4 regions of the Terrabacter sp. Soil811 genome follow, and region 1 is predicted to be linked to each of the others. Evidence: riboswitches for the same ligand, from Rfam matches in the RefSeq annotation. Region 1 holds a riboswitch; each other region holds the start of a gene.
The links. A riboswitch is a leader RNA that binds a small molecule or an ion and turns the genes downstream of it on or off. The one in region 1 is predicted to bind S-adenosylmethionine.
Positions count from the first base shown of each region.

Region 2: linked by a shared signal. The riboswitch ahead of metX (homoserine O-acetyltransferase MetX) and the one ahead of ASH01_RS06015 (cysteine dioxygenase) in region 1 are both predicted to bind S-adenosylmethionine.
Region 3: linked by a shared signal. The riboswitch ahead of ASH01_RS24050 (putative leader peptide) and the one ahead of ASH01_RS06015 (cysteine dioxygenase) in region 1 are both predicted to bind S-adenosylmethionine.
Region 4: linked by a shared signal. The riboswitch ahead of ASH01_RS19995 (aminotransferase class V-fold PLP-dependent enzyme) and the one ahead of ASH01_RS06015 (cysteine dioxygenase) in region 1 are both predicted to bind S-adenosylmethionine.

Region 1 covers NZ_LMSX01000002.1:63,254-70,578, reverse strand. Annotated here, with positions in the region: gene ASH01_RS06040 (MDR family MFS transporter) at 1-524, opposite strand, end outside; gene ASH01_RS06035 (Type 1 glutamine amidotransferase-like domain-containing protein) at 603-1,265, opposite strand; gene ASH01_RS06030 (NAD(P)H-dependent oxidoreductase) at 1,404-2,012, opposite strand; gene ASH01_RS06025 (NtaA/DmoA family FMN-dependent monooxygenase) at 2,009-3,433, opposite strand; gene ASH01_RS06020 (LLM class flavin-dependent oxidoreductase) at 3,447-4,673, opposite strand; gene ASH01_RS06015 (cysteine dioxygenase) at 4,670-5,227, opposite strand; SAM riboswitch class IV at 5,474-5,586, opposite strand; gene ASH01_RS06010 (hypothetical protein) at 5,642-5,941, shown strand; gene ASH01_RS06005 (hypothetical protein) at 6,054-7,325, shown strand, end outside.
Region 2 covers NZ_LMSX01000008.1:451,503-458,827, reverse strand. Annotated here, with positions in the region: gene ASH01_RS12595 (RNA polymerase sigma factor) at 1-573, opposite strand, end outside; gene ASH01_RS12590 (universal stress protein) at 913-1,311, opposite strand; gene metX (homoserine O-acetyltransferase MetX) at 1,476-2,735, opposite strand; SAM riboswitch class IV at 2,751-2,865, opposite strand; gene ASH01_RS12580 (DUF4192 domain-containing protein) at 2,948-4,639, opposite strand; gene ASH01_RS12575 (YkvA family protein) at 4,801-5,481, opposite strand; gene ASH01_RS12570 (EcsC family protein) at 5,586-6,341, opposite strand; gene ASH01_RS12565 (MalY/PatB family protein) at 6,501-7,325, shown strand, end outside.
Region 3 covers NZ_LMSX01000008.1:705,919-713,243, forward strand. Annotated here, with positions in the region: gene ASH01_RS13650 (hypothetical protein) at 1-1,849, shown strand, start outside; gene ASH01_RS13655 (class I SAM-dependent methyltransferase) at 1,948-2,769, opposite strand; gene rpsA (30S ribosomal protein S1) at 2,942-4,453, shown strand; SAM riboswitch class IV at 4,738-4,850, shown strand; gene ASH01_RS24050 (putative leader peptide) at 4,884-4,967, shown strand; gene ASH01_RS13665 (amino acid ABC transporter permease) at 5,125-6,204, shown strand; gene ASH01_RS13670 (amino acid ABC transporter ATP-binding protein) at 6,201-6,962, shown strand; gene ASH01_RS13675 (ABC transporter substrate-binding protein) at 7,050-7,325, shown strand, end outside.
Region 4 covers NZ_LMSX01000011.1:201,869-209,193, reverse strand. Annotated here, with positions in the region: gene ASH01_RS20000 (endonuclease/exonuclease/phosphatase family protein) at 1-996, shown strand, start outside; gene ASH01_RS19995 (aminotransferase class V-fold PLP-dependent enzyme) at 1,075-2,472, opposite strand; SAM riboswitch class IV at 2,509-2,634, opposite strand; gene ASH01_RS19990 (FtsK/SpoIIIE family DNA translocase) at 2,836-5,769, shown strand; gene ASH01_RS19985 (response regulator transcription factor) at 5,821-6,498, opposite strand; gene ASH01_RS19980 (sensor histidine kinase) at 6,495-7,325, opposite strand, start outside.

The sequences.
Region 1 (7,325 bases):
TCGGTGAAGAAGCCGCCGAGCAGAGGCCCGAGCACCGTCGTTCCCCCGAAGACCGCGCCCATCGCGCCCTGGTACTTGCCCCGCTCACGCAACGGGATGATGTCGGCGATCATGGCCGTGGCGGTGATGGTCAGGCCGCCTCCACCGATGCCCTGCAGGGCGCGTGACGCGATGAGCCAGGTCATCGAGTGGGAGAGCCCGGCCAGCATCGAGGCGACGGTGAACAGCACGATGCTGCCGATGAAGATCGACTTCCGGCCGAACAGGTCCCCGAACTTGCCACCGAGGATCGTGGCGATGGTCTGGGTCAGCAGGTACGCCGTCACCACCCAGCTCATGTGCTGCGCACCACCCAGGTCGCCCACGATCGTCGGCAGAGCAGTGGCCACGATCGTCCCGTCGAGCGCCGCCAAGAGCATCCCGCCCATGATCAGCGCGAAGGCGACGTTGCGCTCCGACGAGCCCAGCAGCGGCGGGTCGCCGACCTCGGTCAGATCGTCCTCGGACGCCTCCACCTGGCTCATTTGCTCACACTAGGCCCGAACCACCGGGCCCGCCCCTCCATCGAAGCCACCGTTGCCCCCCCGGGGTTGACCGATGCTCTACAGCCCGAACGTGTGCCACTCGCCTTCGGAAACCACCTCGACACAGTCGCCGATGACCTTGATGGCGGTCTGCTCGTCGATGACATAGGCCGGGCCGCCGATCTCAGTGGCCCACCGCTCCGCGTCCGCAAGGGTGTTCGTCGGAAAAGCGTTCAAGTGAGGGAAGATCGCGAACTCCACGAGCCCCAGAGTCCGATCGTCGCTTGCCGCCGGCCACTTGACGAAGTCCGAACCGATGCGGGGCGCCATGACCATGCTCCCGGCGCTGACTCCGACCCAGGTCGTGTCGGTCAGGGAGGACAGCTGGTCGACCAGGCCGGATTGCCGCAGCCAGTGACACAGGTACGCGGCATCGCCGCCGTCGACGAGCAGAACGTCGGCCTCACGGATCCATTCGACCCATCGCTCCGTGCCGATGGTGGGTAGGGCGGTGAGCTCGAGGACACCCACGGACTTCCACCCCAGCGAGGTCATGGCGTCTCCCGGGTCCCCGCCCGTGACGAATCGGTGCACCGACCGCGGCCCGCACATGGGGTGCCCCCATTGGGCGGTCGGGATGCAGAGCGCGGCAGACTCGGAGATCGGCTTGCCCAACATGCCGACGAGCGCATCGCGAATGCTGGTGTTCGTGACGCCGCCCGAGGTGAGAAGCAGCTTCATCGCTGGGGCTCCTTGGTGTGGCTGGACTTCGGGACAACGGACGGGCCGGCGGAGGCGCCCCGGACGTTGACGGGTGTTGACACCGTACACACAGACCGGCGGTCGGCGGGAACCAGTGCAGGGTGACGCCCGCTCCGCTCACGTCTGCGCGCCGACCGGCTCGGACGCGCGGGCGAGGCTGGCACCCAGCGTGGCGGCATACGTCCCCACCCAGCGGCGGACGTGCTCTTCCTGGTCGGCGACCTCGCTCTCGAGCAGCGCAACGGTGGGCGTGGGCACGTCGGCACCGAGCTCGACGAGGAGGTCGCGCAGCGCGGTCGCGACGGCGTCGCGGTGAGCGGGGGCGCTGGCGATCGCCACCGGCACCGCCGCGACCCCCGCGAGGTCGCCTTGGCTCAGGTGGTCGAGAAAGAGCTTGAGCAGCCCGCTGTAGGTCGCCTTGTACGTCGGGGTCGCCACGACGAGCAGCCCGGCGCGCCTCACGACACCGAACGGGTCCTCGACGGGAGCCGAGGCCCGCGCCACCTCGGCCCCGAAGGTGACGCCGACCGCGTCGCCCAGCTCGATGACGACGGGCACCCCCAGGCGTATGCCGTCCGGCGCGGCTCGTCCGTCCGCCTCCACCGTCTCGGCTAGCGAGCGCACGACGAGGTCCGCCAGGGCTCGCGTGCGCGAGCCGACCCGCGGGTTGCCGACGAGCTCGACGACCTCGACCACCGTGCCAGCGGCCGCAGGCGTCGCCGTCACGCGCTCGCCCTGACGCCGGTCCGCAGGGGCTCGGCCGACGCACCGTGAGCGGCCGACACCCCTGTCCCCCAGTCGGATGCGGGCCGCGCTGGCCCCAGGCCGAGGTGATCCCGGAGGGTGGCACCCTCGGCGTAGTCGCGGCGCAGGACGCCGCGCTCCTGCAGCAGCGGCACCACCCGGTCGGCGAACTCGTCGAGTCCGCCCGGGGTGATGTGCGGGACGAGGATGAAGCCGTCACTGATCTCGGTCGCGACGGCGTGCTCGAGGGCGCGGGCCACGGTCTCCGGTGAGCCGACGAAGGTCTGGCGACCGGTCAGCTCGATGACGACCTCGCGGATGCTGAGCCCCTTGGCCTCGGCCACGGCTCGGTAGCGGGCCGCCTCGGCAGCGGGGTCACCGACCTGCCGGGCGCGGCCGCGGACGATCGAGGACGCGTCGGAGACGATCGGGTCGACGGTCGGCAGCGGGCCGTCAGGGTCGTAGTCGGACAGGTCGCGGTTCCAGACCTGCTCGAGCAGGAGGATCGCCGTCTGCGGGCTCACCTGCTGGCGCCGCACCTCGGCCGCCCGGGCGACGGCCTCGGCGTCGGTGTCACCGAGCACGAACGTGGCAGCCGGGAGGATCTTGAGGTCGTCCGGCCGCCGGCCGTAGCGCTCGAGCCGTCCCTTGACGTCGCGGTAGAACTCGCGCGCGCCGTCCCCGGTGGAGTGGCGGCTGAAGATGGCGTCCGCACTGCGCGCTGCGAGCTCGCGGCCGTCGCTCGAGTCGCCGGCCTGCAGGACGACGGGATGGGCCTGTGGGCTCCGGGGCACGGTGAAGCGGCCGGCGACGTCGAAGTGCTTGCCGCGGTGCTCGAAGGTCCCCGCGGAGGCATCGGACAGGAAGTCGGCCCCGTCCGCCCGCACCGCGTCGACCGGCCAGGAGTCCCACAGCTCGCGGGCCGTCGCGATGAACTCCTCGGCGCGCTCGTAACGCTCGGCGTGCGGGAGGAACCCTCCGCGCCGGAAGTTCTCACCCGTGAAGGCGTCGGAGCTCGTCACGACGTTCCACGCGGCGCGTCCTCCGGACAGGTGGTCGAGGGTCGCGAACTGGCGCGCGACCTCGTAGGGCTCGTTGAACGTCGTGTTGATCGTGCCGGCGAGACCGAGGTGCTGCGTCACCGCAGCCAGCGCGGCGAGGACGGTGAACGTGTCGGGCCGGCCGACGACGTCGAGGTCGTGGATCCGACCTCGTTGCTCTCGCAGCCGCAGCCCCTCCGCGAGGAAGAGGAAGTCGAACCGGCCGCGCTCGGCCGTCTGCGCGAAGTGGGTGAACGACGACAGGTCGATGTGGCTGCCCGAGGCCGGGTCGCTCCACACCGTCGTGTTGTTGACCCCCGGGAAGTGGGCGCCGAGGATGACCTGCTTGCGGTGCTGCGTCATGGGAGCTCCCTTCTCACGCCGACGCGGCGGCGTAGCGGTTCACGGCGACGGACAGGCCGAGGCGCTCGCGCAGCGTGCCGGGGTCGTATGCCGTCCGGAAGGCCCCAGCGCGCTGGAGCGCGGGCACGAGCTCGTCCACGACCGCGGTGAGGTCGCCCACGACGACGGCCGGACGCAGCCGGAAGCCGGCGTAGCCGACGTCGTGCCAACGGAGCAGGAGCGACGCGAGGTCGGCAGCGGTGCCCGTGAAGACGTGGGCATCGGACGTCAAGGGCGACCCCGCGGCCTCGTCGAGCCGCCGTCGCCGGGTCCGGGCTGCGTCTGTCGTGCTCCCCAGGACCACGACGAGGTCGGCGAAGACCGTGAGGGGACGGGCGTTGCGCCCGACCCGCGCCTCTGCCCCTCGGACCTCGCCGAGGATGCTCGCGGCCTGCTCGTCGTCGTGCGGCGTCACGAAGACGACGTCCGCCGACCGGGCCGCCAGCTCGTACGGGATCGTCTGGTGCGCCAGGGCGGTGACGACGGGCTGCCCCTGTGGTGGTCGCGGCGTGATCGACGGGCCTCGGACGCTGAAGTGCCGGCCCTCGAAGTCGACATGGTGCAGCCGGTCCCGGTCGACGAACCGCCCGGTCGTGACGTCGCGGATCTCGGCGTCGTCCTCCCAGCTGTCCCAGAGCCGCCGGACGACCTCGACGTGGTCGGCAGCCTCGTCGAAGCGCTCGCGCACGGCAGCGCGGCCCTCGGGACTGGAGGCGAGGTCCCGTCGGATCGGGGGGAGGGTGCGACGACCGACGTTGCCGGTCTCGCCGCGTGTGCCACCCACCTGCACCCGCCAGCCAGCACGACCGTGGCTCACGTGGTCGAGGGTGGCGACGGCCTTGGAGACGTGGAACGGCTCGGTGTGGGTCGTCGTGACGGTCGGGACGAGGCCGACGTGCCGCGTCAGGGGCGCGACCGTGGCTGCGACGAGGAGGGCGTCGAGCCGCCCGCGCACCTGGTCGGTGCGCGTGTCGACGTCGTCGGAGAAGGGGTCCGCCGACTGGAGATCGAGACTGTCCTCGATCGTCACGAAGTCGAGCAGGCCGCGTTCGGCCGTGGTGGTGAGGTCGGCCCAGTAGCGGGCGGTGAGGAGGTCGTCCGGCCGCGCACCAGGCTCGCGCCACGCTGCCGGGTGCCATCCCGCACCGTCGAGGGCGACGGCGAGGTGGATCGGCGTGGCGTTCGGAGTGAGGCCAGTCACCAGTCGACTCCCTTCTGCTGCAGCTCGATCGGCCGGAGGTTCGTGCCGGTGAGCGCGTACGTGGTCATCTCGGTGAGGCGCGGGGAGTACACGTGCAGGCTCACCGCCGGGTCCGGGCCCTCGTTGCTCACGTGGTGCACGTAGCGATGTCCGAACGTGCGCTGCTGGCCGGGCCGCAGCCGGCCGACGTCCACACCGACCTGCGGGGTCCGGTCGGGACCGTCCAGATCGGCGACGCGCTCGCTCAGCTGTCCCTGCAGGACGACGAACGAGCCGGCGCTCTGCCCGTGGTCGTGCCACTCCGTCGCTTGGCCGGGGAGCCAGGTGAGCAGCCAGGCCTCGTGGTCGGGCTCGGCGGCGATCCGGGCGTAGTAGCGGCTGATGGGGTCGAAGTCGACGAGGCCGGCCCAGAGGGCACGGTCGCCCGCGAGGCGCCGAGCCGTCTCCGCGAGGTTGACGGCGGTCCGTGGTGCGAACGTCGATGGCGTCCCGGTGCCGGGCGCAGAGAGCGTGGTGAGGGCGGTGGTCCGGTCGGGGCGGGTGCGCAGAGGCATGGCAAGGCTCCTGAAGGTGTGCGGGTGGGTCGAGACGGACTACGGGGACGCCGCGCGCCACAGCAGGACCCAGTGGGGCTGCCGACACTGCGCATGCGGTCGTCTGGTCGTCAGTCCCGACAGAGGGCGCTGCTCACCCGGGAGAGGTCGACGTGCCGGCGGCGGTGAGCCCACAGGGCGTGGCCGCGGGATCGCCGTTCGGTGGTGTGCGTCATGGGAACCCTTGTGTCCGTGGGGCCCTCGTCGAGCCCGCGCTTGCGTCGACCGAGGGGTCGACGCCTGGTCCTCACCCGGGGCACCCCACCGCGGAGGAGGGTTGCCGCCCAGCAAGCCGGGGCTTGTCGCTGGGACTCATGACCTGCAGAGAAGATAACATACCTATTTGGTAGGGATAGCGGGCGACCACTCCCTGAGATGCCACCGAGGCCACGGACCGTCGGGTTCCTCGTCGTGACGGTGCTGCCCGCTGGTGACGTCAAGGACACCGCGTCAAAACTCGTCGACCCGGTGCTCGTCATCGTCGTGTCACTCATGGTGCTCCCGGCCCCGGTCGGCTTCGTCCGGACCATGCTGCGCGAGCTGCTCGAGATGAGGCCTCCCCCCGAGATCGAGCACCCGGCCCGTCAGGCCGTCACCGAGCGGCTGCGCCACCTGAGTGTGGCCACCTGGATCAACGTCGAGCTCTCCTGCGACCCCGCCTGGCAGCAGGGCTGAGGGGGTCTGCAGATCGGTGCCGATCACCCACGGAGGGGGAATCGGCACGCCCCGCTCCCCCGGCACGATCGGGAGACGACCAGCCCGCCACCACGAGGAAGATGAGGCCGCTGTGAACCCGGTGCTCGCGTTCGTCATCGTCATGCTCGTCTGGACCGTGAGCGACCTCGTCGCGAAGAAGACGAGGTCGCTGCTGTCCTCGCTCTTCGTCGCTTCGATCATCTTCTTCGTCGGCTTCCTCACCGACATCTTCCCCGAGGACCTCCTCGCGAGCTCGAGCCTGCTCGCGCTCGCCGGCGTCGTCGTCGGCTTCGTCATCGTCCACCTCGGCACCATGATCAGCCTCGACGACTTCAAGAAGCAGTGGAAGACGCTGCTCGTCGGCATCGCCACTGTCATCGGCATCGGACTTGCCCTGCTGCTGGCCGGATTCATCTTCGGGCCTCGGATCACGGGCTCCGCGGCCGACGGCTATGCGCAGGCTCTCGACTTCGTGATCGCCGGCACCGGCGCCTTGAGCGGGGGCACCATCTCGGTCCTCATCGTCCAGGAGGCGGCCCTCGGCGTCGGCCTGACGAGCATCGCCGTCTTCCCCGTCCTCATCGCCGCGCTCCAGGGGCTCATCGGCTTCCCGCTCACCTCGATCATCCTGCGCCGCGAGGCCGCCCGGCTGAAGGAGGAGTACCGAGCGGGCACGCTGGCGCCGGTGGTGGCCGCGGGGGCCGCCGCCGCCAGCGGCGGGGGCGATGGCGGCGGCAGCAAGGGCGACGCCGGCAGCAGCGGGGACGGCGCCACGCCGCCCGCCGAGCCCGTGCCGGAGACGAAGCTGCCCGGCGCCCTCCGCACGACGGCCGGCACCCTCTTCATCGTCGGGGTCGTCGTGCTCATCAGTCTGGGCATCAACAACGTCACCGACGGCATCCTCAACACGTTCGTCGTGGCCCTGCTCTTCGGCATCGGCCTGCGCACGACGGGGATCTTCAAGCCGTCGGTCCTGTCGGGCATCGACGCCTTCGGTCTCATGATGATCGCCATCATGATCCTCGTCTTCGGACCCCTGGCGACGGTGAAGCCCAGCGACGTGTCAGCGCTGGCCGTGCCGCTGCTCATCGCCTTCGCCTTCGGGATCGTCGGGATCGCGAGCTTCTCGGCTCTTGTCGGCAAGCTGCTCGGCTACAGCGTGTCGATGTCCGTGGCGATCGGGCTCACCTCGCTCTACGGCTTCCCCGGCACGATGATCCTGTCCCAGGAGGCCGCCAAGGGAGCCGGAGAGACCCCCGAGGAGGTGGCCGCGATCGAGAACGAGATCCTGCCCAAGATGATCGTCGCCGGCTTCTCGACCGTGACGATCACGTCGGTCATCGTCACGAGCATCATCGCCGGC
Region 2 (7,325 bases), on a different contig from region 1:
CACGTCGACGGGCTCGACGACGACCTCCTCCAGCTCGCCGACCGGTGCGTCCTCGGGCTCGGCGTCGTCACCGGCAACGACGGTGCCGTCGGCCGACGTCGTGGCCTTCTTCGCGGCGGTCTTGCGGGTGGCGGTCTTCTTGGCAGCGGGCTTTGCGGCCGCCTTGGCGACACCGGCGTTCGTGGCAGCCTTCTTGGCCGTGCGGGCCGCGGCCGCCTTGGGGGCGGCGGCCGCCTCGTCGTCGGTGGCTGCGGCGGCACGGGCCGGCGCCGCCTTGGCCGTCGTCTTCTTGGCGGCGGTCTTCGTCGTCGCGGTCGTCGTCCGCGTCGCGGACTTCGTCGCCGCGGCGGTGGTGCTGCGTGCGGTGGCCACAGTGCCTCCCTTGGTCCCTGTTCGGGTCTTCTTCGTCGTGCTGGAGTGCGGCGCGTCGACGACGATCTCGATGTCGTGGGCCTCGAGGGTCGTGAGGACCGGCTTCATCTGCTTCAGGTCGAGTCCTGCATCGACCTGGGCGCGCGCGATCTCCGTCCCGGTGATGGTGCCGCTGCTGCTGCCCTTGACCAGGAGCTGCATGATCGCCTCGTGCTGGAACACCTTCGGCAGGGTCTTGGGAGCTCCAGCGGTTGTTGCCTTAGGCACGGATGCAGTCGCCTTTCGTCACAGGTCTCGTCTGATGGTCGACCCGAATCCGGGCATGCACCATCACAACGAACGAGAATGGGGGTTGGTGCCGGAAGAGCTTGGCCTGTCGGAGTCGATCCCTGTTTCGAGCTCTCGGTGCGCCTCGTGCGATCCGGTACTCGGACATTATAAAACGGCGTACGCCCTCCGAGCGAACGCGCGTCCAACCCGCGTGCCGCGAACGGGCGTCCGGCCCGCACGAACCGGGCCGGACGACGTGCCGGAGAGGGCTCAGTCGCCCTTGACCGCGAGCACCGGGCAGCTCGCGTCGAGCAGGATGCGCTGCGCGTTGGACCCGAGGATCAGCTTGCCGACCGGGCTGCGGCGACGCAGGCCGATGACGATGAAGTCGGCCTTCTCCTCCTCGGCGACGGAGATGAGGTCCTCGGCGGGGTCGTTGCCCCGGACGAGCTGGCGCACCTCGTGCTCCAGGCCCTTCTCCTCGAGGAGCGTCTGCACCCGGGCGAGCTCGCTCTCGAACTGGCTGGCCTCGTTCGCGTCGAAGTCCTTGCCGCCCCGGTGGGAGCTGATGACGACGAGCTTCGCTCCACGCAGGACGCACTCCTCGGCGGCTCGCTTGAGCGCCGCGCGACCTTCCTTGGTGGCGACATAACCAACGACGATGGCCACTTTCCCGGACCTCCTTGGGACGGAAACAACCAGTGCTCGCACCGTACCCGATTACGAGGCGTCCGGCGCGTCCCGCGCGAAGTCTCACCGCGGCGTCGGCGACGCGGACGACGAGCGTGCGACAGCGCCGCCTGTCGGCGAACCGGCCCGGCGCGCAGATGGGTTCAGTCGCGGGGTCGTTCGAGCGCCTCACGGACGATGCGACCCACCTGGTCCTCCTCGATGAGGAAGCCGTCGTGCCCGAACTCCGAGGTGATGTGTGCGCGTCGGGACCCCGGCAGGGCGGCGTGCAGCTCGTCGGAGAGCCGGGGCGGGTAGAGGCGGTCGGTGTCGACAGAGACGATGGTGCACTCGGCGCGGACGCGCTCGAGGGCGGCCTCGAGCCCCCCGCGGTCGCGCCCGACGTCGTGCGAGTTCATCGCCTCGGTCAGCACGACGTAGGAGTTGGCGTCGAAGCGCCGGGCCAGCTTGCCCGCGTGGTGGTCGAGGTAGGACTCGACGGCGAACCGGCCGCGGTCTCCGGCGCGCAGCGGGTCCTCGCCGAGCTGGGCCTCTCGTCCGAAGCGGGTGCCGAGCTCGGTCTCGGTGCGGTATGTGATGTGGGCGATGCGGCGAGCCAGGCCCAGGCCGGTGTCGGGTCGCGCGTGGCCCTCGTAGTAGTCGCCACCCGCGTAGTCGGGGTCGTTGCGGATCGCCAGCAGCTGCGGCTGGCACCAGGCGATCTGGTCGGCGGTCGCGTACGCCGTCGACGCGAGCACGATGCAGCGGTCGACGTCGTCGGGGTGCGTCACGGCCCACTCCACCGCACGCATCCCACCCATCGAGCCGCCGACGACGGCCGCGAGGCGGCGGATGCCGAGCCCGTCGAGGAGGCGTCGCTCGACGGCGACCTGGTCGCGGACCGTGACGTAGGGGAAACGGCTGCCCCAGGGTCGACCGTCGGGCGCGGGGCTCGCGGGGCCGGTGCTGCCCTGGCACCCGCCTAGGACGTTGGACGCGATGACGAACCACCGCTCGGGGTCGACCGGTCCGCCGGGCCCGATGAGGGCGTTCCACCAGCCGGGCGAGGCGTGTCCGTCGCCGGCCTCACCGAGGACGTGGCTGTCGCCGGTCAGTGCGTGCTCGACGAGGATGACGTTGTCGCCGGCCTCGTTGAGCCGGCCCCACGTCTCGTAGGCGATGCGGACGTCGGGCAGCACTCCCCCGCGCTCGAGCTCGATGTCACCGACGTGGGCGAACTGCCGCCGCCCGACCGGGTCGCCGTCACGCCAGGCGCCGTCGGGCCGGCGGGGCTCCGGTGCCGTCGGGTCGACGTGGCTCGTCGCCGCACGGTCCCTCGTCGCCGAGTCGCCGGTCTGGCCGGTGCCAGCGGTCCCGGGCCGCGCACGGCGACGGGTGCTCTGCGTCCGGTGGGTGACGGTCATCGGGGTACTCCTCGGTCCTCGCGCTTGCACGCACCCGGGGACGGGGCGGCCTGGTCTTCACCCGGGGCACCCCACCGCGAAGGAGGGTTGCCGACCAGCGAGCCGGGGCTTGTCGCTGGTACTCATGACCTGCTCCAACCATACGCGAGGCCTCGCGGAGAGGCCGCGCGCCGTTCCACGACATGGACGGACGGCGCCGCCGCCGGAGACGCTCAGGCGCACTCCCGTGGCCGGAGTCCGACGTCGAGGGCGTGCCGCAGCAGCCGCCCCAGCCCGTCCTCGGGCTCCAGCTCGAGCGCACGGTCGACCGCGACCCCGGCGCGCGCACCGTCGCCGCACCACCACGCCATCGAGGCGAAGAGCGCCAGGACGGGAACCGCATGATCCGCCGGCGTGAGTCGGCAGACCTGCTCGAGGCGGGACAGGACGAGCCGTGGCGTCGCAGCCTCGTCCCACTCCTCCCAGCCGCTCGGGTCGGTGCCGTCACCGAGCCACGACTCGGGAGCCGCGTCGGGCGCTGCGGCGAGGCCGGCCCGAAGGTCGAGCGAGCGCGGTTCGTCCCGGTCCACCGACGCCTCGAGCGCCGCGAAGGTCCCGACGGCGTCCAGCTCGTCCAGCACCCGTCGTGCCTCGAAGACGTCGCGCCGCGGCTCGCCATCGTCCTCGTGGTCGTCCTCTTGGTCGTCCTCGTGGTCGTCCTCGTGGTCGTCCTCGTCGCTGTCGTTGTTGTCGTCGCCGGGGTCCTCGTCGTCGGTGTCGTCGTCGTGCCGGTCCGACGACGGCGGCCCGGCAGCCAGCAGCTGCAACAGCGCTCGGAGCGCGTCGGAGTCGCCCTCCTCGAGGTGTTCCTGCACGGGCGTCCCCGACCCCTCCGCGGTGTCGGGGTCGCCCGGCTCCGCGCCCGATCCCGGGGAGCGACCGGGCTCGGCGCCGTCGGGTGTCGGGACGCCGGCCGTCTCGTGGTCGCCCGCGGCCGGGGCGAGCCGGAGGTCAGGACCGAGCAGCACCCCGAGGAGGGCTGCGAGGTCGTCGGACAGGAAGTCGGCCGAGGCCATCCCGGGGCAGAGCCACGCCAGCAGGGCGTCATGGAAGCGCGGGTCACGGAGCGGACCTACGAGGGACGGGAGCCAGTGCTCGACGCCGTACCCCTCGATCTCGCCGTGCAGCACCCCTCCCCAGGCCACGAGGGAGTCGTGGACGAGGAACTGGCGGGCCGTCGGGTCGCCGCCGTCGAGGACCCCGAGCGCCGCGCCGGGTCGGCGCCCCCGTCCTGCCGGTCGACGGCGGCGACCCCGGGCGGGCTTCCGGTCCGTCCGGCTCGCCCGGGCCGGCGTCCTGCTGAGGGAGCCACCGGCTGCCACATAGCGGCGCTGCCAGTCGTCGATCGCGGCGGCAGCGAGGTCGTGCCGGGGCTCCGTGGGGGCGAGCGGCTCGACGAGCCTCGCCAACCCCTCTCGGTCCGCCAGGACGGAGTGCCCGAGCGCCACGTAGCTCGCGACGGCCGGCACGTCCGCCTGCTCCGGGAGGAGCCAGCCCTCCGAGGGGCAGCAGTCGCACCCGACCGAGCGCCAGCGCCCCTCGAGGACCGCGAGTCGCTCCCGGACGACGACCCGGTGGTCCTCGACGCCCGTGGCGAGCGCCTCGAGCAGGGCCAGCGACTCGTCGCGCACCTGCTCGAAACCCACGAGGGCCACCGACGACGGGGAACCCTGGAGCAGGGTCGGCACCGTCTGGGCGGCGGCCTCGGCGGCCAGGGTCTCGTCGACGAGATCGAGCCGCGCGACGAGCCCGAGCCGCTTGCCGTGGAAGCACACCACGACGACACTGCGCTCCGGCTGGAAGCCCAGGTGGAAGGGGATGATGGTCAGCAGCTCGGCCGGCCCGGACAGTGAGATCTTCGGCATGTCCCGAGCCTCGCGGCACGCACCGGGGACCGGCAGACCCCGATCGGCTCCTGTGGACCGAGTGCCTTTCGTGTCAGGGGGTGTGGATCGCGGACCCAGCGGCCGGGTTCACCGCACGCAGCACGGCGCAGCAGTACGCCGTGTCGCCGAGTGCGCTGGGCTCAGCGCTCGAGGCGCTTGCGCACCGACTCGAGGACGTAGTCGGTCGCGGCCTGGCGCGTCCCTTCCGGAAGTCGCGCCCGGTCGTCCCGACCCCGCCCGGGGTCACTGCTGGCGGACCTGCCCCTGACACGCGTGACGCGGCTGACGATGCGGCGGGGTGCAGCAGCCCCGGTGCTGTCACGGTCGCGGCGCAGTCCGTCCTCGGCACCTCCGGCCCACGCCCGGGTCGTCGGATCGCCCGGCACCGTGACCGGCTCACCGTGCACCGTCGTGCGCGACGCCTCGGTCGCCGGATCGCCACCCGGCGCCCCGCTCGCAGAACCACGCCGGGGCCGCGGGCGGTGCAGACCCTGACCGACCTCCCAGGCGATGAAGCGCTCGGTCTCCTCGAAGAATGCCTTGACCGCCCAGGAGATGACGACGGCGTCGTCGGCCGCGCCGATGACCGGCAGGACCGCCTCGGGCAGCAGGTCGACAGGCGAAGCGACGTAGGCGACCGCCCCTGCGACGAGCCCGAGCCGCTTGAGGGTCGTGCCGGCATACGTCCCGTCCACGGTGGCGCGCACCATGCGCGGCACGGCCTGCAGCCGCTCCGGCAGGCTGGGCGCGCCGGGTCGCGTCGAGGCGCGCACGACCGACGCGACGGTCGCGGCCATCTTGATCCGGGATGCGGGCTTCATGCCCGGCCCAACGAACGGGTGCCGCGTGCGATTCCCCGGCCCGGACGGCGATGCGCAACGGTGATCTGCGTGTCCCTCACGGTGAGGCCAGTCCAGCCGGTCGCTCAGCGACCGAAGGTCTCGACGGGAGGAAACTCCTTGGCCGCCTGCTTGCCGATGCGGCCCAGCATGTAGACGTCGACCGCGGCGCCGATGAGGCCTCCGACGACGGGCACGAGGCGCCCGAGCCGGGCGAAGGTCCCCTGCCCGATGCGCCCGAGCAGGCGGAAGCCGACCGCCTTGTTGAGGACCATGAGCGCCGGGGCGGGCAGCCGGTCGAAGGCGACGGACGACAGCTTGCCACCGGCAGCCTGCAGACCGGCCTTCTTGAGGAGGTCGTCGCTGTCGGCGCCGGCGAGGGTCAGCAGGATCGCGGAGCGGATCTCGGGCTGGTCGATGTCGTAGCCGCGCACCTTGGCCGTCGCCGCCGTCATGCGGGTGGCCAGCAGGTAGAACTCGAGCACGTTGGCCGGCAGCGAGAGGGGCATCGTGAAGAAGCCGCCCAGACCGGTGGCGAAGCCGCCGATCGCGCCGAGCTGCCGGTGGTCGCGCACGATGATCCGCAGGGCCTGGTCGCGATCTCCCCGGGCGTGCTTGAGCGCGTTGGCGGCGACCTCGTGGGCCGGGTCGAACGGTCCCTTGCCGTCGATCCCGACGTCGAGGAGACGCTCGACGAGTCGGGTCGCGGCTCCCGAGAGACCTCCCTCGGCCGGCAGGGCAGCCCGCTCGAGCGCGCCGGCGTCCTTCGCCGTGCGCAGCTTCACCGCGGTCGCGTCCGATGCCTCGACGGTCTCGTCCCTGCCGTAACCCAAGATGCCCACCGGCTCCACCCCTTCGTCCGTCGTCCCTGTGTGGCGGCTGTCGATTCGCCGCCGACGACACCGTATGCCGCCCGGGTCGCTCGTGGCACCCTCGTACCCAGTCGAGCCGACCGGGGACCGCGGGAGACGACGTCCCCCCGCTCTCATAGGGTCGCTCCCATGGGTGAGAGGCACGCAGACGGCGCGACGATCCTCGGCGTCCCGCTGGCCGACCTCCGGCGCGACCGCACGTCGGTCAAGTGGGGACGCTACGAGCCCGACGTCATCCCGATGTGGATCGCCGAGATGGACTGCGCGCCGTGCCCCGCGGTCGTGGACGCCGTCAGCGCCGCCGTGGCCCGGGGCGACACGGGCTACGCCCTGACGCAGGAGTATGCCGCCGAGATCGCCGCGTTCGCCGCCGACGAGTGGGGCTGGGGCTTCGACCACGACAGCACGACCCGCGTCGCCGACGTGCTGACCGGCGTGACCCACCTGCTCGGGCTCCTCACCGACCCCGGTGGCCCGGTGGTCGTCAGCCCGCCCGTCTACAACGCCTTCTACGAGGTCATCGAGGCGTGCGGGCGACGGGTCGTCGAGGCGCCGCTCGGTCCGGACCACCGGCTCGACCTCGACCGCCTCGCCGACGTCTTCGCCGAGGTGACCGCTGGAGGCGACCGCGCCGCATACCTGCTCTCCAACCCACACAACCCGACCGGCACGGTGCACACCCCCGACGAGCTGGCGGCCCTCGCCCGAGTCGCCGACGAGCGCGGCGTCCGGGTCGTCTCCGACGAGATCCACGGTCCGCTCGTGCTGCCGACGAGCACCTTCACGCCCTATCTCGCCGTCGCGGGCGCCGAGCGCGGCATCACCGTGACGTCGGCCTCCAAGGCGTGGAACCTCGCAGGGCTCAAGGCCGCGATCATCGTCCCCGGGAACGACGCCGCCGACGACGTGCGCCGCCTCCACCCCTGGGTCACGTTCGGCGCGAGCCACCTGGGC
Region 3 (7,325 bases), on a different contig from region 1:
GACCGAGATTGACACGAACCTCCTCAAGCTCCGTGATGGCGCGGGCACGCTCCTCGCGGGGCTGATCCAGCTGCGCGATGGTGCCAAGAAGCTCGACGCGGGGATGGGCGCACAGGCGCTGCCCGGCTCGCGCGAGCTCGCCACAGGCGCAGGCCAGCTCAAGGACGGCACGTCCAAGCTGCGCTCGGGAGCGGGCGACGCGAAGGCAGGCTCGGCCAAGCTGGCCGACGGGGCGACCCAGGTCGCGGACGGCAACCAGCAGCTGGACGCTGGCGCGCAGAAGCTGAGCGGTGGCGCCGCTCAGGTCGACGACGGAGCCGGTCAGGTGGCCGGTGGTCTGCACCTCGTCGGCGAGAACGCGCCGGCCCTGCTCGACGGTCTCGCGCAGGTCGCTGACGGTCTCGACCAGGTCGATGCCGGTCTCACCCAGCTCTACGACGGCGTCGGTGCGCTGCCGGAGCAGGCGAAGCCGCTGCACGCGGGCATCGCGAAGCTGCGCGCCGGGCTGGGTGACAAGGGCCAGACCGGAACCCTCATCGACGGCGTCGACCAGATCCGCGGTGGCGTGGCTGAGGCCACCAAGGCCGGTGGGAGCCTCGACCAGCTCAAGGGCGGGGTCGACCAGTCCAAGGGCGGGGTCGACCAGTCCAAGGGTGGGGTCGACCAGTCCAAGGGCGGGGTCGACCAGGTCCGAGCCGGCCTCCAGGACGCCTTGAAGCCGGGCGGCGGCATCGACCAGCTGGACGGTGGAGTGGCGCTGGCCAAGACCACCGACTGTGGCGCGGTGTGCAAGGGGATCCTCGGCCAGGTGCAGGCAGGAATCGGAGACCTTCGGACGAAGACGACGGCCGCGTCCGGCGGGCTCGGCGCGGTGTCGGACGGTCTGGATCAGGTCTCCGGTGGCCTCGGTCAGGTGTCCACGGGCCTGGGACAGGTGTCGGGTGGTCTGGGTCTGCTCAAGGGCAAGCTGAGCGACGCGGCCCTCGGGCTCGCGAAGGTCGAGTGCGGCCTGAGCAACACGACGCTCAAGGGGATCTGTGACCCCAAGGTGCCGGGCCTGCTCGAGGGCGTCGACCTCGTCGACGCCGGCGTGTCGACGCTCGTCGACGGGGTTGTCACCAAGGTCCAGGGCGGCATCGGCAGCCCGACCGACACGGCCAAGAACAAGACGCTGCGTGGTGGTGTCAACGACCTCCAGTACGGCGTGGACCTCCTCGGTCTCGGTGGGCTCGACCTGCTCGATGCCATCGACCAGCTCACGGTCGGTGCCGACCAGGTGCACGGTGGCACGTCCCAGGTGGCCAAGGGCGCCAAGGACCTCGGTGCGGGCGCCTCGAAGCTCGCCGACGGATCGAGCCAGGTCGCCACGGGTGCGGGCCAGCTCGATGCCGGCGTCGGCAAGCTCGCGGACGGCGCTGGGCAGCTCGACGACGGTGCGGGCAAGCTCAGTGACGGTGCCGGCCAGCTCTCCGACGGTCTCGCCGACGCGGCGGACGGAACGAGCCAGCTCGCGGCCGGTCTGACCGACGCGGCGGCCGGTGCGCCCCAGCTCAAGGACGGCGCGCAGCGTCTCTCCGACGAGGGCACGAAGAAGCTCGTCGCTGCCGGCAAGGCCACGGCCGCCGACTACGGCGAGAAGTACGCCCTCATCGAGGTCGGTGCCCAGCGCGCCAAGGCCGAGGGGATGGCCTACGGCGCGCCCACAGGCGCCATGGGCGCCACGGCGTACTCGTACGAGCTCGCCGGTGTCGACGGGCAGGGCTCAGCGAACCTGGGTCGGGCCGCAGCGGCGGCCGGTGTGTTCGGTTTTGCCGGAGGCGCGGTTCTCCTGAGGCGCCGCTTCCTCTGACCGCAGAGCGACGACGGCGGCCACGGATCCCTTCGGGGTCCGTGGCCGTCGTCGTGCATCCGGTGCATCCGGTGCACGGTCGTCGCGGGTGGCCGTCGTCAGTCGGGCTTGCGGCAGACGAAGATCGCCGTGCCGGGGATGACGCGTCCGCGCAGGGGAGACCATCCGCCCCACGGCTCGTCGTGCCCCTCCGGCCACGCGGGCTCGACGAGGTCGACGAGGACGAGCCCGGCCGCCGTGATCTCCCGTACCCGGTCGCCCACCGTGCGGTGGTGCTCGACGTAGGTCGCGTGGCCCTCGTCGTCCTGCTCGACGTAGGGCGTGCGGTCGAAGTAGGAGTGGCGCGCCGTCAGCCCGGCCGGCCCCGGGTCGTCGGGGAAGGCCCACCGCACCGGGTGGGTCGTCGAGAAGACGAAGCGCCCACCGGGGCGCAGCACGCGGGCGGCCTCCGCCATGACGACGTCGGAGTCCGCGACGAAGGGCACGACGCCGTATGCCGTGAAGACGGTGTCGAAGGACGCGTCGGCGAAGGGGAGGGCGCGTCCGTCGCACTGGGCGAACGGCACGCGGGTGGCCGCGTCGGGGCTGTCGCCGAGCGCTGCGTTGACGGCCACGCCGGTGGCGACCATGCCGGCCGACAGGTCGGTGGCCACGACGGTCGCGCCGTGGGCCGCGAGCCAGCGGGAGCACTGCCCCGAGCCGGCGCCGATCTCGAGCACGACCTGGCCGGCCGGGTCGCCGAGGAGCCGCGCCTCCTCCTCGCGCAACCGCTCCGGCCCCCAGACGAAGTCCGTGTCGCCGAGGAACGACCCGTGCTCGACGTAGTACGACGCCGCCTCGCCGTCCCACCACGTGCGGTTCGCGGCGGCGGTCTCGTCCGGGGGAGCGGGACGGCGGGTGGCCTCGGTGGGCGTGCTCACGGCATACGTGCTCTCTTTTGACCGGCTGGTGACAGCGCGGATAGGATTGCCGAGCACACCCGTGTGCGCACGATCAATGTTGCACCTGTCCACAAGGCATCGAGGCGCGGGCCGTCAGGTCCACCGCCCCGAGGTCCCCAATCTAACTGTCCACAATCGGAGTTCCTACTACATGACTGCCAACACGGTCGAGAAGACCGCGCCTGAGATCGCCATCAACGACATCGGCTCTCAGGAAGACATCCTTGCGGCGATCGACGCCACCATCAAGGACTTCAACGACGGCGACATCGTCGAGGGTCGCATCGTCAAGGTCGACCGGGACGAGGTCCTGCTCGACATCGGCTACAAGACCGAGGGCGTCATCCCCTCGCGCGAGCTGTCCATCAAGCACGACGTCGACCCGGGCGAGATCGTCAAGGTCGGTGACGAGGTCGAGGCCCTCGTCCTCCAGAAGGAGGACAAGGAAGGCCGTCTGATCCTGTCCAAGAAGCGTGCGCAGTACGAGCGCGCCTGGGGCACGATCGAGAAGGTCAAGGAGGAGGACGGCGTCGTCACCGGCACCGTCATCGAGGTCGTCAAGGGTGGTCTCATCCTCGACATCGGCCTCCGCGGCTTCCTGCCCGCCTCGCTCGTCGAGATGCGTCGTGTCCGCGACCTCCAGCCGTACGTCGGCAAGGAGATCGAGGCCAAGATCATCGAGCTCGACAAGAACCGCAACAACGTGGTCCTGTCGCGCCGTGCCTGGCTCGAGCAGACGCAGTCCGAGGTGCGCACGACGTTCCTCAAGGAGCTCCAGAAGGGCCAGGTCCGTTCGGGCGTCGTGTCCTCCATCGTCAACTTCGGTGCGTTCGTGGACCTCGGCGGCGTCGACGGTCTCGTCCACGTCTCGGAGCTGTCGTGGAAGCACATCGACCACCCGTCCGAGGTCGTCGAGGTCGGCACCGAGGTCACCGTCGAGGTGCTCGACGTCGACATGGACCGTGAGCGTGTCTCCCTGTCGCTGAAGGCGACGCAGGAGGACCCGTGGCAGCACTTCGCTCGCACGCACGCCATCGGCCAGGTCGTCCCCGGCAAGGTCACCAAGCTCGTCCCCTTCGGTGCGTTCGTGCGCGTCGAGGACGGCATCGAGGGCCTCGTCCACATCTCCGAGCTGGCCGAGCGCCACGTGGAGCTGCCGGAGCAGGTCGTCAACGTCGGCGACGAGATCTTCGTCAAGGTCATCGACATCGACCTCGAGCGTCGTCGCATCTCGCTGTCGCTCAAGCAGGCCAACGACCAGGCCGTCGCGGCGTCGGAGTTCGACCCGACCCTCTACGGCATGGCCGCCGAGTACGACGAGCAGGGCAACTACAAGTACCCCGAGGGCTTCGACCCGGAGACGAACGAGTGGCTCGAGGGCTTCGACGCCCAGCGCGAGAAGTGGGAGCGTCAGTACGCCGACGCCCACGCTCGCTGGGAGGCCCACAAGGCCCAGGTCGACGCCGCGACGAAGGCCGACGCCGAGGCTGCGGCCAACGCCGGCTCCGCGACGTCGTACTCGTCCGCGACCGGTGACGTCGCCGAGGCCGGCGACGCCGACCGCAGCGAGCGCGCCCCGCGCAACGCCCCGGCCCCGGTCGAGGGCACGCTGGCTTCGGACGAGGCGCTTGCTGCGCTTCGTGAGAAGCTGACGGGCAACTGACGCCAGTCACTGCTTGGAGCGACACGCTCTGAAAGAGCCCCGGACCCTGTGGGTCCGGGGCTCTTTCGTGTCCGCTGTCTCAGGATGCAAGAAGGCTTCAGGTTTATTTCCGACTGAATTACTAGGAATTGATTGGCCGAAGCATCGCGGTGATCACACGAATGATGTTGTGGCACATGGCAATTCGCTCGACAGGCGGTGCGGGGTAGAAGCCCCAAGCAGGGGAGAATGCGCCCATATCGGCGATTGACGGGGCGTCGGCGGGCTTCGTAGTGTCATCGACAGGTCAAGAGTTCCAGTGCCAAGCCCCGGCTCGCTGGACAGCAACCCTCCACCGCGGCGGGGTGCTCCGGGTGAGGACCAGGCCGTCGCCAGCAGGCGACGGCAAGCGCGGACTCGAAGTGGTCGGGTCCAGGACCGAGGAGCCGACATGGCGCGCACGACGAGCACCCACCTCGTGCTCCGCCGCCACGTCGACCTGCTCCGCGTGTCCAGCGCGCTCTGTCGTCCCTGACGACGTCCTGGCCGCCGAGACCTCGGCCGGCCGGTCGGCGCCCGGCCCAACGGTGACCCCGGGGGGCCCGGACGCCAGCACGCACCCACGCGGCCGCCGCCGCTCCCCGCCACCCGTTCGGTGACGGGTGCCCGAGCCATCCCTCCAGGAGCCTCACGTGCCATCCCTCTCCACGGTCCGGCGCTCAGCGCCGCCGACCACCACATCGTCATCGTCGTCCTCGCCGCCTTCGCCGGCCGAGCCCACGGCGGGAGCGTCGACGTCCGCCCTCTCGGCCGCCCCGGCGCGGGCAACCCACTCGGTCCCGCCGTCCGGAGGCGGGCCGGTCCTCACCGTCGTCCCGCGCCGCAACCCGTGGACGTGGGTCGGCGTCGCCGGCGTCGGCCTGCTCCTGGCGATGTTCGTCAACGGCCTCGTCACCAACCCCGGCTGGGACTGGGCGACCTTCGGTCGCTACTTCGCCACCGAGACCGTCATCCGGGCTCTCGGCACGACGATCCAGCTCACCGTCCTCGGGACCGTGGCCGGCTTCGCCCTGGGGCTCGTCCTCGCGGCCATGCGACTGTCGTCCAACGCGTTCCTGCGGACCGTCGCGTGGGCCTACATCTGGGCGTTCCGGTCGATCCCGCTCATCGTCCAGCTGCTCTTCTGGTTCAACATCGCCTACCTCTACCAGACGATCAGCGTCGGGCTGCCGTTCGGGCCGTCCTTCGGCAGCGTCGAGACCAACGACCTCTTCGGGGCCCTCGGCGCCGCGGTGCTCGGGCTCGCCCTGCACCAGGCGGCCTACGCGGCCGAGATCATCCGCGGCGGCATCCTCTCCGTCGACGAGGGGCAACGCGAGGCGGCCTCGGCGCTCGGCATCCCGCGGCGCCGCCAGTTCGCGAGGATCGTCCTGCCGCAGGCGATGCGCTCGATCCTGCCCAACGCCGCCAACGAGGTGATCAGCCTCTTCAAGGGCACCTCGATCGTCTCCGTGCTCGCGATCCCGGAGCTCTTCTACCAGGTGCAGGTGATCTACGGCCGCAACTCCCGGGTCGTGCCGCTGCTCCTCGTGGCGACGGTCTGGTACATCATCCTCACGACGCTCCTGTCGATCGGGCAGTACTACGTCGAGCGGCACTTCGCCCGAGGCAGCGCCCGGTCGCTGCCGCCCACACCGCTCCAGCGGCTCCGGGCCCGGTGGGCCGGCATCGCGACCCAGGCAGCGCGTCGTCCCGAGGAGGTCGCCCGATGACCGCCGCCGTCGACCTCCGCGGCGTCACGAAGTCGTTCGGGGCCCACCGGGTGCTCGACGACGTCGACCTCGAGCTGGCGGAGGGCACCGTCACGGTCGTCCTCGGACCGTCGGGGTCGGGCAAGTCCACGCTGCTGCGCACCATCAACCACCTGGAGAAGATCGACCGGGGTCAGGTGCGCGTCAACGGGACGCTCATCGGCTACCGGCAGGTGGGTGACCGCCTCCACGAGCTGCCCGAGCGCGACATCCTGCGCCAGCGCAGCCGCATCGGCTTCGTCTTCCAGCAGTTCAACCTCTTCCCGCACCTCACCGTCCTCGAGAACGTCGTCGAGGCGCCGGTGTCGGCGCAGCGCCGCAAGCGCTCCGAGGTCGAGGTCGAGGCCAGGGCGCTGCTGGAGCGAGTCGGTCTGGCGGACAAGGCGGCTGCCTACCCACGTCAGCTCTCCGGTGGTCAGCAGCAGCGGGTCGCCATCGCCCGAGCCCTCGCGCTCCAGCCCGACGTCATCCTCTTCGACGAGCCGACGTCGGCTCTCGACCCGGAGCTCGTCGGCGAGGTCCTCGCCGTCATCAAGGAGCTCGCCCGCGACGGGGCCACTCTCGTCGTCGTCACGCACGAGGTCGGCTTCGCCCGCGAGGTCGCCGACACCGTCGTCTTCCTCGACGGCGGCCGCGTCGTCGAGCAGGGACCGCCCGAGCAGGTCATCGACCACCCTGCCCACGAACGCACGCGAGCCTTCCTCGACCGCGTCCTCTGACCGCACGCCACCACCCCACCCCCAACCCCTCCGGCCGTACCGGCCACCCATGACTCGCACCCCCCCCGGGTGCCGAGAGGAGTCCTCATGCCCGCACGTCCCCACCCCGTCCACCGCCCGACGACGTATGCCGTCACGGTCGTCGCCGTCGCCGCCGCGGTCGCGCTCAGCGCCTGCTCCGGAGCCGCCGAGGCCAGCTCGGGCGCGGCGGCCGGCTCGATCGCGCCGGCGGGCCCGGCCGTCAACACCTCGCCGGACCAGAAGCGCATCACCGCCACCACGGACGAGAAGGCCGCGGCCCTGCTGCCCGCCGCCATCCGAGAGCGGGGCACGATCACGGCCGCCAACGCCGGGGCGGGTGGC
Region 4 (7,325 bases), on a different contig from region 1:
GAGTCGTCGACGCGGGAGCCGGCCGGGCGTCGTCCCCGCCGGCGCTGGGTCGACGTCGTCATCGGCGTCGTCCTGCTCGGGCTCGTCGCCGTCGGGGCGCTGCGCTGGTACGACTCGACGGCATACGTCGTCGTCGTGCTCCAGACGGCAGGGCCCTTCGTCGTCATCGGCCTGGGCCTGCTCGCCGTGGCGACGCTCGTGCTACGGCGGTGGTGGATGCTCGTCCCCGTCGTCGTCGCGCTCGTCGTGGCGGCGACGGTCGCGGCGCCGGCCTTCCGGGCCACCTCCTCGCCGAAGGCCGACCGCGACCTCACGGTCATGTCGGCCAACGTCTGGATCGGGTCGGCCAACGCCGGCCAGCTCATGGACGCCGTGCGCTTTCACTCCGTCGACGTCCTCGTGCTCACCGAGGCGACGCCCGCGATCCTGCGGCGGCTCGACGCCGAAGGGGCGGCCGACTACTTCAGCCAGCGGGAGGGCGTCGCCCGGGCCAGCACCTACACGGGGACGATGGTCCTGTCGCGCTACCCGCTCTCGGTGCGCAGCCTCGGCACCGACCCGGCGCTCGAGGGCACCCGGAGCGTCCAGCCCGAGGTCGACGTGACCGTGCCCAACGGCACGGTGCGTCTCAAGGTCGCCCATCCCACGGCGCCCTTGCGCGGTGACACCGTCGAGTGGCGCGCGGGCCTGCGGGCGCTCCAGTCGTGGAAGCAGCGTCTCGACGGCGACGAGCTCCTCGTCATGGCCGGCGACTTCAACGCCGGCTTCGGCCACCCCGGCTTCCGCGACCTCGCCGCGGGCCTCGACGACGCGCAGCGCACCGACGGACAGGGGTGGGTGCGCACCTGGCCCTTCGCGGGCAACCGGCTTCCGGCCTTCGTCCAGCTCGACCACCTGCTGAGCCGCGGCCTCACGGTCGTCGAGGCCGGGCAGGTGGCTCTCAATCGCGCCGACCACGCCGCGGTCTGGGCGAGCTACGCCCTGCCGGCGCGCTGACCCGACCCTGAGCGTTCGAGCGCACCGACCGCGCGCCCGCGCTCGGGCACGGACCCGCTCAGCGGCGTACGTCCGCGGTCACCAGGGTCGCTCGACCTCGACGTCGCGCGGGTCGGTGCCCTCGAGCGCCCATCCGGTCTCCGTGAGCGACCACTCCGCGTCGGTGCCCTGCTCGACGAGCCGCGCGACGGCGGCGACGAGACGCTCGACGCCCTCGAGCGTGCTGCCGAGGCCGATGCTGGCGCGGACCGCGGTGGGGGAACGCTCGCCCCACGGGTCCTCGAGGAGCTCGTCGACGAGCAGGTGGGCGCAGAACTTGCCGTCCCGCACGCCGATGCCGTGCTCGACGGAGAGGACCTGCGACACGAGCGAGGAGTCCCAGCCGTCGATGGTGAAGGCGACGACGCCGACCCGGTCGCTGTCGTCACCGAAGATCGACAGGACCTCGACGCCCGCGACGTCGTCGAGTCCGGCGCGGAGCCGCTCGAGGAGGCGGGTCTCGTGCTCCTCGATGGCGTCGCGGTGCCGGCTGATCGTCGAGCAGGCCGCGGCGAGGGCGATGGCTCCGATGACGTTGGGGCTGCCGCCCTCGTGGCGCGCCGGCCCGGTCGCCCACGTGGTGCCGTCCTCGGTCACCGAGCGCGTCGCGCCGCCACCGAGCAGGTAGGGGTTGCCGGCGTCGAGCCAGTCGGAGCGCCCGGCGAGGACGCCCGCGCCGTAGGGGGCGTACGTCTTGTGCCCCGAGAACGCGACGTAGTCGGCGTCCCACGCGGCGAGGTCGATGGTGCGGTGCGCCGAGAGCTGGGCCGCGTCGACGGCGATCCGGGCGCCGTGCTCGTGCGCCAGGGTGGCGAAGCGCTCGACCGGCCAGACCTCTCCCGTCACGTTCGAGGCGGCCGCGACGACGACGAGGCGGTGGCGCGACGGGTGGTCGGTCAGCGCCTCCTCGAGCAGCGCGTGCGCGTCCTCGACGGTCTGCGGGACGGGGAGGCGCACGGTGCGGAAGCGGCCCCAGGGCAGCAGGGTCGAGTGGTGCTCGGTGCCGAAGACGAAGACCGTCGTGCGGCTCGGCAGCGCCTTGCTCAGCAGGGCCCACGAGTCGGTCGTCGTCCGGGTGAAGATGACGGAGTCGCCCTCACGCGCGCCGACGAAGGCGGCGACCTCGGCGCGGGCCTGCTCGTACCACGCGCTCGTCAGCCGCGAGGCGAACCCGGCGCCGCGGTGCACGGAGGAATAGGTCTCGAGGGCGCGGTCGACGGCCGCCTGGACCGTCTCGAGCGCCGGCGTCGAGGCCGCGTGGTCGAGGTTGGCGTATGCCGTGTCGCCGTGGAGCGTGGGCACGCGCAGTCCGGCGCCGACGACGGTGGGCAGGGTGCGCGCCTCGGGCACGACGTGCAGGGCGCGGGTGCGCACGACGGGTGCGGGGGAGCCGCCACAGAGGGAGGCCGCTGGGTGCGTCGAGGGAAGGACCGACATGGGAGTGCTCCTGGGTCATGGGACCCACCCGGTGCAGGTCCGCGCTTGCCGACCTCGATCACGCGTTCAGACCGAGGGTGGCCTGGTCGTCACCCGGAGCACCCCACCGCGGAGGAGGGTTGCTGGCCAGCGAGCCGGGGCTTGTCACTGGCACTCATGACCTGCGCACGACGATAAAGGGGTCGGTCACCGGCTGTCCACCGGTCGGTCCCCGGGTGTCGCGATCTGAGACGCCGACCCCGCCGGGGACCTCGCGGGACGGTGACGGGCGCGCCCACGGCATACGGCAGCCGCGTCCGACTGGTCAGCCCTGTTGCGCGTGTGACGCGTGAGTTCAGCGGTGCGTTGACGTACGGTGCGAGCATGGCGTCACGTCCGTCCACCAGCCAGCGCTCGAGCTCCGCCGCGGCCACCCGCGCCAAGGGGTCCGCGGGCAGCGCCTCGTCACGCCCTCCCGCAGCCCGGGGCGGCCGGCCCGCGCAGCGCAAGCCCGCGGCCCGCAAGCCCGCCGCCAAGACCGCGTCCAAGACGCGGGGCGGAGGCCTCCCCTTCCCGTTCGGCGCGATGCGCAACACCTGGATGGGCGTCTCGCACATGGCCGGGGGAGCGGTGCGCCGCGTCGGGCACAGCGCCGCCGACCTCGAGCCGGAGCACCGCCGCGACGGCATCGGCTTCGCGCTCATCGCGCTCGCCGTGGTCGTCGCCGCGCGTGAGTGGTGGGGCGTCTCCGGCACCTTCGGCCAGGTGGTGCACGCCGTCTTCGCCGGCACCTTCGGCCGCGTCGCCTACGCCGTCCCGCTCGTGCTGCTCGCCCTCGGCCTGCGCATGCTTCGAGCTCCCCAGGACGACGCGGCGACCAACCGCGTCGTCGTCGGCACCATCGCCCTGACCTTCGCCGCGTGCGGTCTGTCGCACCTTGCCGACGGCATCCCCAACCCGCCCGACGGCGCCGACGGCATGCGTGCCGCCGGCGGCATCCTCGGCTTCCTCGCCTCGAGCCCGCTCGCGGCGGCCGTCTCGACCTACGGGGCGCTCGTCCTGCTCGTCCTGCTCGGTCTCTTCGGCCTGCTCGTCATCACGGCGACGCCGGTCAACATGATCCCGACCCGCCTGCGCCAGCTGCGCGCCCTCGTCATCGACCGCGACCACGTCGACGAGCAGCCCGACGAGGCGCTCGACGCCCCTGCCGCAGCGGTGAAGCGCGCGCGCCGCAAGGCCGTCGACCTCGCCGACCGCGACGGCGACGAGGCGTTCCGCCAGGCCGCGCAGAAGGCCCTCGAGGACGAGGCGACCACGCAGCTGCGACCCGGCGAGAAGCGCCCGACGCCTCCCGGGCTGCTGGCTCCCCGTCCCGGCGGCGAGAAGGGCGGCGAGAAGGTCATCGACGCCACCGACCCGAAGACCCTCGGGGCGCCCGACACGAGCAAGGTCGGACCCAAGGCCGAGCTCATCCCCCCGCCCATGTCCGACCTGCCGGCTCGCGTCGAGCAGCTCAGTCTCGGCGGCGACATCACCTACCAGCTGCCCGACCACGCGATGCTGACGCCGGGGCCGCCGCACAAGACGCGCAGCGAGACCAACGACCGCGTCGTCGAGTCGCTGACCAACGTCTTCGACCAGTTCGACATCGACGCCGCCGTCACGGGGTTCACCCGCGGCCCGACGGTCACGCGCTACGAGGTCGAGCTCGGCTCGGGCACCAAGGTCGAGCGCGTCACCGCGCTCTCCAAGAACATCGCGTATGCCGTTGCCTCGGCCGACGTGCGCATCCTCAGCCCCATCCCGGGCAAGTCCGCCATCGGCATCGAGATCCCGAACCTCGACCGCGAGAACGTGTCCCTCGGCGACGTGCTGCGCAGCAACACGGCCCGCACCAACGAGCACCCGATGGTCATGGGTGTCGGCAAGGACGTCGAGGGCGCCTACGTCATCGCCAACCTCGCGAAGATGCCGCACCTGCTCGTCGCGGGCGCCACCGGATCGGGCAAGTCGAGCTTCGTCAACTCGATGATCACCTCGATCCTCATGCGCTCGACGCCCGAGGAGGTCCGGATGATCCTCGTCGACCCGAAGCGCGTCGAGCTGACGGCCTACGAAGGCATCCCGCACCTCATCACGCCGATCATCACCAACCCCAAGAAGGCCGCCGAGGCCCTCGCGTGGGTGGTCAAGGAGATGGACCAGCGCTACGACGACCTCGCGGCGTTCGGCTTCAAGCACGTCGACGACTTCAACAAGGCGGTCCGCGCCGGCAAGGTCAAGCCGCTGCCGGGCTCGGAGCGCCAGATCACGACCTACCCGTACCTCCTCGTCGTCGTCGACGAGCTCGCCGACCTCATGATGGTCGCCCCGCGCGACGTCGAGGAGTCGGTGGTGCGCATCACCCAGCTCGCCCGTGCCGCCGGCATCCACCTCGTCCTCGCGACGCAGCGTCCGTCGGTCGACGTCGTCACGGGCCTCATCAAGGCCAACGTCCCCTCGCGCATGGCGTTCGCGACGTCCTCGCTCGCGGACTCCCGCGTCGTGCTCGACCAGCCCGGCGCCGAGAAGCTCATCGGCCAGGGTGACGCGCTCTTCCTGCCGATGGGCGCGAGCAAGCCGATGCGTGTCCAGGGCGCGTGGGTCAACGAGTCCGAGATCCACGAGGTCGTCAAGTTCGTCACGACCCAGCTCAAGCCCAACTACGTCGAGAACGTCACCGTCGCGGCGCCCAAGAAGCAGATCGACGACGACATCGGCGACGACCTCGACGTGCTGCTCCAGGCCACCGAGCTCGTCGTCACGACCCAGTTCGGCTCGACGTCGATGCTCCAGCGCAAGCTGCGCGTCGGCTTCGCCAAGGCCGGACGGCTCATGGACCTGCTCGAGTCGCGCGGCGTCGTCGGCCCGAGCGAGGGCTCCAAGGCCCGCGACGTGCTCGTGCGCCCGGACGACCTCGAGCAGACGCTCGCGCTGCTGCGCGGCGAGGACGTGCCGCACCCCAACGAGCCCGTCGACGCCGATGACCTCGCCGAGATCATCGAGCCCGCCGAGCCGTATGCCGCCCCGCCCGTCGACGTGGAGCCTGCCGAAGCGTCGGCCGGCTACGCCGAGGAGCCCGACGAGGAGGTCGCGCCGCAGCGCACGGCCTCGCTCGTCGCCGAGCGCGGTGAGCAGCGTGCCCACGAGGACGAGACCACCGCGGTCCCGATGGCGCGGTGGACGCCCGGCGACATGACGCGCACGGTCGACGAGCACGACGAGGAGTCCGAGGACGCCTGGAACCTCACCGACCGCGGCGGCCGAGAGCGCTACTGACCCCCGAGGGCCCGACACCCGACAGCCGCGAGTCCCGCCCGCCCCGGCGGTTCAGGGGTTGAAGCGGTAGCCGAGACCGGGCTCGGTGACGAGGTGGCGCGGGTTCGTCGGGTCGGGCTCGAGCTTGCGGCGCAGCTGGTTGGCGTAGACGCGCAGGTAGTTCGACTCGCGCCCGTACGAAGGGCCCCAGACGGCTCGGAGCAGGTCCTGCTGCTGGACGAGGTGACCGGGCTCGCGGCACAACGCCTCGAGCACCCGCCACTCGGTCGGCGTGAGACGGACGTCCTCGCCCTCGACGGTCGCCCTCCGCTCGGCGAAGTCGAGGACGAAGTGGTCGGTCACGACCGGCCCGAGGTGCCGGCCGAGGTCGCCGCCGCGGCGCACGGCCGCGCGCACCCGAGCGAGGAGCTCCTCGACGCCGAAGGGCTTCGTGACGTAGTCGTCGGCACCGAGGTCGAGCGCCTCGATCTTGTCGTCGGACTCGTGACGTGCCGACAGGACGATGACCGGGACGACCGAGGCGGCGCGGATGCGGCGGAGCACCTCGGTGCCGTCGAGGTCGGGCAGCCCGAGGTCGAGGATGACGACGTCGGGTGCGTCCTCGAGCACCGACTGAACCGCGGTGCGACCGTCGGCGGCCGTGACGACCTCGTTGCCGTGGGCCCGCAGCGCGATCGTCAGGGTGCGCTGCAGCCGCGGGTCGTCGTCGACGACGAGCACTCGGGTCACGCGTCCTCCTTCGTCTCGGCAGGCTCGGCAGGCTCGGCAGGCTCGGCAGGCTCGGCAGGCTCGGCAGGCTCGGCAGGCTCGGCAGGCTCGGCAGGCCCGGCCGGCTCGGTCGAGGTGATGCGGTCAGCCACGTCGGTGCCGTCATCACCTCGAACCGAGGGGACCGTCGGGGTGAGGGGCAGCTCGACGACCATCGTGAGGCCACCGCCGGGGGTGTCCTCCGGGACGAGCGAGCCGCCCAGCACGGTCATCAGTCCCCGGGCGACGGCCAGGCCGAGGCCGAGGCCGTCGCCCTGCGGGGCGTCCCCGGCCCGCTGGAACGCAGCGAAGATGCGCTCCTTGTCGGCATCGGACACGCCCGGTCCGCGGTCGATGACCCTCAGCTGCACGGTGTCTCCGATCCGGCCTGCCGTGAGGCGCACCTCTGCGTCGCCGCTGTGCCTCAGGGCGTTCTCGACGACGTTGGCGAGCACGCGGTCGAGCAGTCCCAGGTCGGTCCGCACGAGGGGGAGGTCCGGCTCGAGGTCGACCTCGACGCGCTGGGGGGCGGAGGTGGTGCGCACCGTCGACACCACGGCGTCGAGCAGGTCGATCGAGTGGTGGTGCGCGCGCACGGCACCGGTCTCGAGCCGGGACAGGTCGAGGAGGTTGCCGATGAGGGCGTCGAGGCGGTCCGCGCTCTCCTCGATCGACTCGAGCAGCTCTGCCTCGTCGTCGGCCGTCAGGTCGAGACCGGACTGGCGCAGCGTGGAGACCCCCGCCTTGATGCTCGCGAGGGGCGTGCGCAGATCGTGCGAGACGGCGGCGAGCAGGGTCGTGCGCGCGGC